Regions from separate parts of the Pantoea sp. XAF26B01_ASV70 genome, predicted to be linked through region 3. Evidence: predicted binding sites of a transcription regulator. Region 3 holds the regulator's gene; each other region holds the start of a gene.
The links. Region 3 encodes PhoB, which activates phosphate uptake and scavenging genes when phosphate is short. Its sites were predicted from a motif close to CTGTCATAAAACTGNCNNAT; they were not measured.
Positions count from the first base shown of each region.

Region 1: serA (phosphoglycerate dehydrogenase) is a predicted target of PhoB. The motif match lies at 1,446-1,465, and genes of this name have one in related genera.
Region 2: pitA (inorganic phosphate transporter PitA) is a predicted target of PhoB. The motif match lies at 1,263-1,282, and genes of this name have one in related genera.

Region 1 covers NZ_CM137251.1:859,167-862,432, forward strand. Annotated here, with positions in the region: gene ACX8ZY_RS04125 (LysR family transcriptional regulator ArgP) at 1-525, opposite strand, end outside; gene rpiA (ribose-5-phosphate isomerase RpiA) at 708-1,367, shown strand; gene serA (phosphoglycerate dehydrogenase) at 1,647-2,885, shown strand; gene ACX8ZY_RS04140 (5-formyltetrahydrofolate cyclo-ligase) at 3,230-3,266, opposite strand, start outside.
Region 2 covers NZ_CM137251.1:282,577-285,842, reverse strand. Annotated here, with positions in the region: gene ACX8ZY_RS01325 (aldo/keto reductase) at 1-11, shown strand, start outside; gene ACX8ZY_RS01320 (BaiN/RdsA family NAD(P)/FAD-dependent oxidoreductase) at 17-1,201, opposite strand; gene pitA (inorganic phosphate transporter PitA) at 1,445-2,947, shown strand; gene uspB (universal stress protein UspB) at 2,985-3,266, opposite strand, start outside.
Region 3 covers NZ_CM137251.1:3,251,544-3,254,809, reverse strand. Annotated here, with positions in the region: gene ACX8ZY_RS15420 (AAA family ATPase) at 1-116, opposite strand, end outside; gene sbcD (exonuclease subunit SbcD) at 113-1,312, opposite strand; gene phoB (phosphate response regulator transcription factor PhoB) at 1,510-2,199, shown strand; gene phoR (phosphate regulon sensor histidine kinase PhoR) at 2,214-3,266, shown strand, end outside.

The DNA.
Region 1 (3,266 bases), 1.8 Mb from region 3:
GCGATCGGCAAAGTCGCGCGACGCTACAAACAGGTAGTCGAGCGCACCGAGCTGATCCACCAGGCAACTGGGCAGCGGCTGCGGCTGAATACTCACCGCACCCACCACTTCACCACGACGCAGACGCTCCTGGGTGCGGGTTTCATCTTCGACCTGCAGATTCAGGCGTACAGGGGAATCTGCCAGCACATCTTTCAGCGCAGGCAGCAGCCAGGTCGCCAGACTGTCGGCATTGACCGCCAGCGACAGCAGCAGTGGCGTGGTGCCACTGTTCTCATCGCCCAGCCACTCCTCTTCCAGCAGTTCCACCTGGTGCAGCAACGCCAGCAGTTTCTGACCCTGTTCGGTCGGACGTGGTGGCACGGTTCGCACCAGCAGCGGCTGACCAAACAGATTCTCCAGCTGCTTGATACGCTGTGAAACCGCTGACTGGGTGATACATAATTTTTGAGCGGCACGCTCAAATCCGCGTTCGCGGATCACTGAATCCAGCGCCTGAAGCGTTCGATAATCCGGGCGTTTCATTATTCTTCTCTCTCCTTCAGGATGGATGTCACTATGCCACAAAAGTATCACCTGTGATGGCTCTCTTGTTTTTTGTGGGCTGGCTTCCAAAGCGATAAATCCACGTCGGTCAGCCGAGCATTTTCAGCAAGCCTTGTTTTATACTACGCGCACTTCGTTGTCGCACAGGTTTTAAACATACCATGACCCAGGATGAACTGAAAAAAGCCGTTGGCTGGGCTGCACTTGAGTACGTGCAGCCGGGCACCGTTGTTGGTGTGGGCACCGGATCCACCGCTGCCCACTTTATCGATGCGCTTGCCACGGTCAGGCATCAGATTGAAGGTGCCGTCTCCAGCTCGGATGCCTCAACCCAGAAGCTGAAGAGCCTAGGTATTCAGGTGTTCGACCTGAACGAGATTGACCTGCTGTCGGTGTACGTAGATGGCGCGGATGAGATCAACCCACAGATGCAGATGATCAAAGGCGGCGGCGCGGCGCTGACGCGCGAAAAGATCGTGGCCGCCGTGGCTGAAACCTTTATCTGTATCGCTGACGCTTCAAAAGAGGTCGATGTGCTGGGCCGTTTCCCGCTGCCGGTCGAGGTGATCCCGATGGCGCGCAGTTATGTGGCGCGTCAGTTGGTGAAAATGGGCGGCTTGCCTGAGTATCGTCAGAACGTGGTCACCGATAACGGCAACATTATTCTCGATGTGCATAATCTGCGCATTCTCGATCCCATTGAGCTGGAAAAAACCATCAACGCCTTGCCTGGCGTCGTTACCGTGGGCCTTTTTGCCGCGCGTGGTGCCGATATTGCACTGATTGGCGGGCCTGATGGCGTGAAAACCATCAAAAAATGATCTGTCCGGCGTCGATGCGGCGTCGGTTATTTCTGCCTGCAAATCATCTTTTCTCGCTGCGGTGAAATTTGGTGACTTATGTCACATAACCGTCATCGGCAGCGGGTTCGTTCTCTCTTCCAGTCCGACCTCCTTATTTTGTCCGGCAATGTGCTGCCGTCAGCCGCTGCCGTGCTGGCGGCCGGGCAATCGTTTGTATTGCCCGACGCGATTTTTTTGATATTTTGACAGAAGGCTGGCTTATGGTAGTCCTCATTGAATGCTGAATAGGATCGGGAAATGGCAAAGGTATCACTGGAAAAAGATAAGATTAAGTTCCTGCTGGTGGAAGGTGTCCATCAGAGCGCGCTGGAGAACCTGCGGGCTGCAGGCTATACCAACATCGAATTCCATAAGGGCGCACTGGACTCCGACGCGTTAAAAGCATCGATCCGTGATGCACACTTTATTGGTATCCGTTCCCGCTCCCAGCTCACTGAAGAGATTTTTGCGGCGGCTGAAAAGCTGGTCGCCGTTGGCTGTTTCTGTATCGGTACCAACCAGGTTGATCTGCAGGCGGCTGCCAGCCGGGGTATTCCCGTGTTCAATGCGCCGTTCTCAAATACCCGCTCGGTTGCGGAGCTGGTGATTGGTGAGATGCTGCTGATGCTGCGTGGCATCCCGGAAGCGAATGCGAAAGCACACCGTGGCATCTGGAATAAGATTGCCAAAGGCTCATTTGAAGCGCGTGGCAAAAAACTGGGTATTATCGGTTACGGCCATATCGGAATGCAGCTGGGCGTGCTGGCAGAAAGCCTGGGTATGCATGTTTTCTTCTACGACATTGAAAATAAGCTGCCGCTGGGTAATGCCACGCAGGTACGCCATCTGGCCGATCTCCTCAACATGAGCGATGTGGTCAGCCTGCACGTGCCGGAAACCGTCTCTACACAGGATATGATTGGTGCAGAGCAGCTGGCGCAGATGAAGCCTGGCGCGCTGCTGATTAACGCCTCACGCGGCACGGTGGTGGATATCCCGGCGCTGTGCGATGCGCTGGCCAGCAAGCATGTGGGTGGCGCAGCCATCGACGTCTTCCCGAGCGAGCCAGCTACCAACAGCGAGCCGTTTATCTCTCCACTGAGTGAGTTCGACAACGTGATCCTGACGCCGCACATTGGCGGCTCGACGGAAGAAGCGCAGGAGAACATCGGCATTGAAGTGGCGGGCAAGCTGGCGAAATACTCCGATAACGGCTCGACCCTGTCGGCGGTGAATTTCCCCGAAGTGTCACTGCCGATTCACGGTATCAGCGCCAGTCGTCTGCTGCATATCCATGAGAACCGCCCTGGCGTGCTGACGGCCATCAACCAGATTTTTGCCGAGCAGGGCATCAACATCGCCGCCCAGTATCTGCAAACCTCGCCGTTTATGGGCTATGTGGTGATCGACATTGATGCAGAGCCGGAAGTGGCTGAGAACGCGCTGCAACTGATGAAGGCGATTCCGGGTACCATTCGCGCCCGTCTGCTTTACTAAGCGCTACCAACCTGAACAGGCGCTTAGTCGCGTCTCTTCAGGTAGTTAATACAGGCTGTCCCGATTTGCTGTAAGACCGAGACTGCGAAGGGAACACGGTCAGATCGGAAAGATGCAAAAGCCGCCATCCATGGCATGCCCGGCCCGCGCGATTACGCACCTCATCCCTGAGGTGCGCCCGTAACCGGGCCAACGCGTTGCGTTGTTTAAAAACGCTCCCGGCGTTTTTATTCGGGCGGCGGGACGCTTTCCTCTTCTGACCATGTTCCCTGCGCGTTAAGCTATTTCATTGCTGCCAGATGCGCCCAGGTATGGGTTTTCACTTGTCTGCAAAAGCGACTCTTCTACTCCCACTGCCAGAGTTTTGATGGCGTCATTACC
Region 2 (3,266 bases), 1.2 Mb from region 3:
AGCGCTGGTAAATGCCTTACAACGCCTGGGCGCAGGCCCAGGCGGAACTCCACGCCCACTGGAAGTTATAGCCGCCCAGCCAGCCGGTGACATCAGCCACTTCACCAATAAAGTAAAGTCCCGGCACCGCACGCGCCTCCATCGTTTTCGAGGAGAGCTGTGTGGTATCCACGCCGCCCAGCGTCACTTCAGCAGTTCGATATCCCTCGGTGCCGTTTGGCTGAATGCGCCAGGCGTGCAGCGTCTGCGCCAGCTCGGTTTGCTGTTTGCTGTTGAGCTGCTTCAGGGTGATATCCGGCACCACCTTCAGCGTCTGCAATACTTCCACCAGACGCTTCGGCAGGATTTTCGCCAGGCTGTTCTTCAGGCTGAGATTCGGGTGTGCTTCACGCTGCGCCGTCAGAAACGCCTCAAGCGGCGTGGCAGGCGACAGATCGATGGTGACGAATTCTCCGGGTAGCCAGTAGCTGGAGATTTGTAACACCGCCGGGCCGGAGAGGCCGCGGTGGGTAAACAGCATCGCCTCTTTGAAGCGGGTGCCATCCTGCGCATCGATAGTGGTCTCCAGCGCGACACCTGACAGCGTCTGCAACTGCTCCAGCAGCGGTTTGTGCAGGGTAAAGGGCACCAGCGCCGCCCGCGTCGGAAAGACGCTCAGCCCGAACTGCTCCGCTATTTTATAGCCAAACGGCGTGGCACCCAGGCCAGGCATCGACAGACCGCCGCTGGCGATGACCAGCTTCTCCGCCTGAACCGTGCTGCCGTTAAGTTGCAGGGTATAGCCGCTTTCATCGCGCGCCACGCTGAGCACTTCACTGCGCAGCCGCAGGGTGACATTGCCTTTGTCACATTCGGCCAGCAGCAGATCGACAATCTGCTGGGCGGAGTCGTCGCAGAAGAGCTGGCCCAGGGTTTTCTCGTGCCAGGCGATACCGTGGCGGTTAACCAGATCGATAAAATCCCACTGGGTATAACGCGCCAGCGCCGATTTACAGAAATGGGGATTGTGCGACAGATACGCCGCCGGTTCGGTGTAGAGATTGGTGAAGTTGCAGCGGCCACCGCCAGACATCAGAATTTTACGTCCCGGCTTTTTGCCGTTATCCAGCAGTAACACGCGGCGTCCCCGCTGCCCGGCCTGGGCGGCGCAGAACAGCCCTGCGGCTCCGGCACCAATGATGATAACGTCAAACTGTTCCACTACGACTCGCTCACTTAACTGGAAAGGCGCAGATTGTAGTGATCTGCTCACTGAGACGCCAGCGTCAAAAAAATGCCGCAAATGTGTCATATTGTATCTGTCTAATATCTAACCCTTTTTCTCTGAGTTACCCTTACGCCTTACATCGAAAGGTTAAATTAGCGCTATATTTTCCTTTCCCATACAGCACGTTGTCGCGGATAATGCGCCGCGTTCATGTCCTCCAAAAATGGCGTAACGTTTATGCTACATCTGTTTGCTGGTCTAGACCTCAGTACTAGCCTGTTATTGGTTCTTGCCCTGCTGTTTGTATTGTTTTACGAAGCGATCAACGGTTTCCACGACACGGCCAACGCAGTTGCGACGGTCATCTATACGCGTGCCATGCGTGCCCAGCTTGCTGTGGTCATGGCGGGTGTATTTAACTTCCTTGGCGTGCTGCTCGGTGGATTGAGTGTCGCTTACGCTATTGTTCATATGCTTCCCACCGATCTGTTGTTAAATGTTGGATCGGCTCACGGTCTCGCCATGGTGTTTTCTATGCTGCTGGCGGCGATTATCTGGAACCTCGGCACCTGGTATCTCGGTCTGCCGGCATCCAGCTCCCATACGCTGATCGGCGCCATTATCGGTATCGGTCTGACCAACGCCCTGATGAGCGGAACCTCGGTGGTTGATGCGCTCAACATCCCGAAAGTGCTGAACATCTTCCTTTCTCTGATCCTGTCGCCGATTGTCGGCCTGGTGATGGCGGGCGGCTTAATCTTTATACTGCGTCGCTACTGGAGCAATACCAAAAAGCGTGCGCGTATTCATATGACGCCTGCTGACCGTGAGAAGATCGACGGCAAGAAAAAGCCGCCGTTCTGGACCCGTATCGCCCTGATTGTTTCGGCAATTGGCGTAAGTTACTCGCACGGTGCAAACGACGGTCAGAAAGGGATCGGCCTGATCATGCTGGTTCTGATTGGCGTGGCACCTGCTGGTTTCGTGGTGAATATGAATGCCTCCGGTTACGACATCACGCGAACCCGCGATGCAGTCAATCACCTGGAGCAGTATTATCAGCAGCATAACGCCTCGCTGACCCACATCATCCAGATGGCACCGCCTAAGCTGCCAACGCCGGAAGAAGTGCCAGCAAGCAGCCCGCAGGAGTTCCACTGTGACAGCGCGCGCGCATTACAGGCGGTACAGGGTGCGCAGGTGTTGCTGAATAACCTGCAGAGCTACGATCAGCTGACGGTTGATCAGCGCGGTCAGATGCGTCGTCTGCTGCTGTGTATCTCCGATACCGCTGATAAAGCGGCTCGTCTGCAGGAAACCTCGCCAGATGACAAACGCTTCCTCAATAAGCTGAAAAGCGACCTGCTTGGCACCATCGAGTATGCGCCTATCTGGATTATTGTGGCCGTCGCGCTGGCGCTGGGCATCGGCACCATGATTGGCTGGCGTCGTGTTGCCACCACCATTGGTGAGAAGATTGGTAAAAAAGGCATGACCTATGCGCAGGGAATGTCAGCACAGGTGACAGCAGCGCTGTCGATTGGCGTCGCCAGCTATACCGGCATGCCCGTCTCCACCACGCATATCCTCTCCTCATCGGTTGCCGGTACCATGCTGGTCGACGGTGGCGGGCTGCAGAGCCGGACCATCAAGAACATCGCCATGGCGTGGATCTTCACCCTGCCGGTCTGTATTCTGCTGTCAGGTTCGCTCTACTGGATTGCCTTAAAACTGGTGTGATGCCAGCAAAAAAAAGGGCGACGCAAGTCGCCCTTTTTTAATGCCAGATCGCCAGCGCCACCAGACTGATGACCACCAGTCCGCACAGCGCACTGGTCAGCATAAACTGCCCACGCACCCGCTCGCAGCGCCGGATAAACTCATCGTCGTGATGATCAAGATAGCGCTTTGCCCAGATATAAGTGACCAGCCGCACCTGCTTGCTCGGCTGGCCATGAGAGGTGAAAAAACCCGCCCCATCGACATACTGATACAGCAGCGGATCACAACCGCGTAAGACCGCCAGCAGAGCGCGCAGAGATGAAAAATAGCGCGCCAT
Region 3 (3,266 bases):
GTGGCACCGGTAATGGCGAACAGGCCGTTGCTGGCGAAAGGTTCGGCGCGAAAATCGATGAACCATTCACCGCGCAGGGCATTGAGGTTTTTGAACCGTAGCGTAAGGATCTTCATTGGGTCTCTTCCATGGCGGCCAGCGTCTGGCGGAACAGGGTGGTCATCTCGGCGATTTGCTCTGGTTGCAGCTCCTCATCCAGCGCCAGCCGGCGGGCAAAGACCTCCTCCACCTTCAGCTCACTCAGGGTTTCGTTGTCGAGCCGCGCCAGGTTCTGTTGCCGCTGTTCACGGCTGCGGCGGAGCAACAGGACTTCGACCGGCAGCGTGGCGGTCAGGGTTTCTACCTGACGCTGCAGATCGCTGAGGTACTCCTGGGTGGTGACTTCAATGTCGAGCCAGGTCGGCTTCTCCTGCTCTGCCGTGCTGAAGGCATTTAACTGTTCTGCAATCTGCGCCAGCGATCCTTTCAGCACCTGCATCGGCTGCGCCTGTGGCACCACCAGCGGCGTGACCGATTGCAGGCCGCTGGTGGTGAGTTCCAGCAGGAAGACGCTTTTTTCTGTGCCCAGCTCGTCAAAGCTCAGCGGAATCGGTGAGCCGCTGTAGCGGATATGCTCGCTGCCCGCGACGCGCTGGGCGCGATGAATATGCCCCAGTGCGATATAGTCAGCCGCGGGAAACGCGCTGGCCGGGAAGGCATCCAGCGTCCCGATATAGATGTCGCGCACCGAATCGCTCTGGCTGACGCCGACGGTGGTGAGATGGCCGGTGGCGATAATCGGCAGTGCATGGCCCAGCGCCTGGGCGGCGGTGAATCGCTGCTGATAGTGGTGGGCGATCGCTTCCAGCAGCGAGGTCTGCTTGTCGCGTCCCGACTGACCCGCCCGGCTGCGCAGGATATCGCGCGGCCGCAGATAGGGAATCGCACACAGCAGCGCGCCCGGCTCGCCCTGGCGGGTGTTGAGCAGCAGCACATCATCCTTCTCCTGCGGGGTGGCGATCACCCGGGTATTGAGACAGGCGAGCAGCTCACGCGACTCATTCAGCGTGGCAACGGAATCGTGGTTGCCCGCCAGCACAATCAGCTGACAGCCGCTGGGCTGCAGCGCCACCACAAAGCGGTTGAACATTTCGCGGGCGTAGCTGGGCGGTGTACCGGTATCAAACAGATCGCCTGCGATGATCAACGCATCCACCTGATGCTGTTCAATCTGGATCAACAGCCAGTCGAGAAATGCCTGATGTTCGGCTGCCCGACTTTTGTTGTAGAAGAACTGCCCCAGATGCCAGTCCGCAGTATGAATGATGCGCATGATGAGTCCCTGCCGTTGTGATTCGCCCGGCGATTATACTGGCTCTGCGGCCAAAGCAAAAAATTGTCGCTGCGCTGTCATAAATGATTACCAGTGAGGTTACAGGCAGGTTATGTTTTTCATAAAAGTGTCACAAATCTGACGCATAATGGCGCCGCGAATCTCAGTGACATCCGTCATAATCAGCAGGAGTAATAATGGCTAAGCGCATTTTGGTTGTGGAGGATGAAGCCCCCATCCGTGAAATGTTGTGTTTTGTTCTGGAGCAGAACGACTATCAGCCAATCGAGGCGGAAGATTATGACAGCGCCGTTGGCAAGCTGATTGAACCCTGGCCCGATCTGATTTTGCTGGACTGGATGTTACCCGGTGGCAGCGGTATTCAGTTTATCAAACATCTGAAACGCGAGGCGATGACACGCGATATCCCGGTGATGATGCTCACCGCGCGCGGCGAAGAGGAGGATCGGGTGCGCGGCCTGGAAGTGGGTGCCGATGATTACATTACCAAACCCTTTTCACCTAAAGAGCTGATGGCGAGGATCAAAGCGGTGATGCGCCGTATTTCGCCGATGGCCGTGGAAGAGGTGATTGAGATGCAGGGGCTGAGTCTGGATCCCTCCTCACATCGCGTGATGTCCGAAACCACGCCGCTGGAGATGGGTCCGACAGAATATAAGCTGCTGCACTTCTTTATGACCCACCCGGAACGCGTTTACAGCCGCGAACAGCTGCTGAACCACGTCTGGGGCACCAATGTGTATGTGGAAGATCGTACTGTCGATGTTCACATCCGCCGTTTACGTAAAGCGCTGGAAGTGTCCGGCCACGATCGCATGGTACAAACCGTTCGCGGAACAGGGTATCGTTTCTCTGCCCGCTACTAAACGGAGCCTTTACCGTGCTGGAACGCCTCTCCTGGAAGAGATTACTGACAGAACTGCTGCTGGTCTGTCTGCCCGCAGTGCTGCTGGGCCTGCTGTTCGGCGGTCTGCCCTGGTGGCTGCTACTGAGCGTGCTGACGGTGCTGTTGTGGCATTTTCACAATCTGATGCGGCTGTCGCACTGGCTGTGGCTCGACCGCACCATGACGCCACCAGCCGGGCGTGCCAGCTGGGAACCGCTGTTTTATGGTCTTTACCAGATGCAGCTCCGCAACCGGCGGCGACGGCGTGAACTGGGCAATCTGATTAAGCGTTTCCGCAGCGGTGCCGAGTCGCTGCCGGATGCGGTGATCCTGACCACCGAAGAGGGCACCATTTTCTGGTGTAACGGCCTGGCGCAGCAGCACCTGGGTCTGCGCTGGCCGGAAGATAATGGCCAGAATATCCTCAATCTGCTCCGTTATCCGGAGTTCTCGCGCTATCTTCGCCAGCGCGATTTCGACAAGCCGCTGACGCTGGTGCTGAACAACAAACTTCATATGGAGTTCCGCGTCATGCCCTACAGCGAAGGGCAGTGGCTGCTGGTGGCGCGTGATGTCACGCAGATGCATCAGTTGGAAGGGGCGCGCCGCAACTTCTTTGCCAACGTCAGCCATGAATTGCGCACACCGCTCACGGTGCTGCAGGGCTATCTGGAGATGATGAACGACTCGGTGATGAGCGAGCCTTCGCGCAGCAAAGCGCTGCACACCATGTCGGAGCAGACGCGCCGCATGGACAGCCTGGTCAAACAGCTGCTGACGCTATCGCGCATTGAAGCCGCGCCCGCAATCGATCTGAAAGAGAAGGTCGATGTGCCGGTGATGCTGAAACTGCTGCAGCATGAGGCGGCAACGCTGAGTGGTGGCCGTCACGACATCCATTTCCATACCGATCCCCATCTGAAAGTGTTCGGCAACGATGAACAGCTGCGCAGCGCCATCTCCAATCTGGTTTACAACGCGGTAAACCACACACCGGATGGCACGCGAATTGATATCAGCTGGCTGCGCGGCAAACAGGGGGCCATT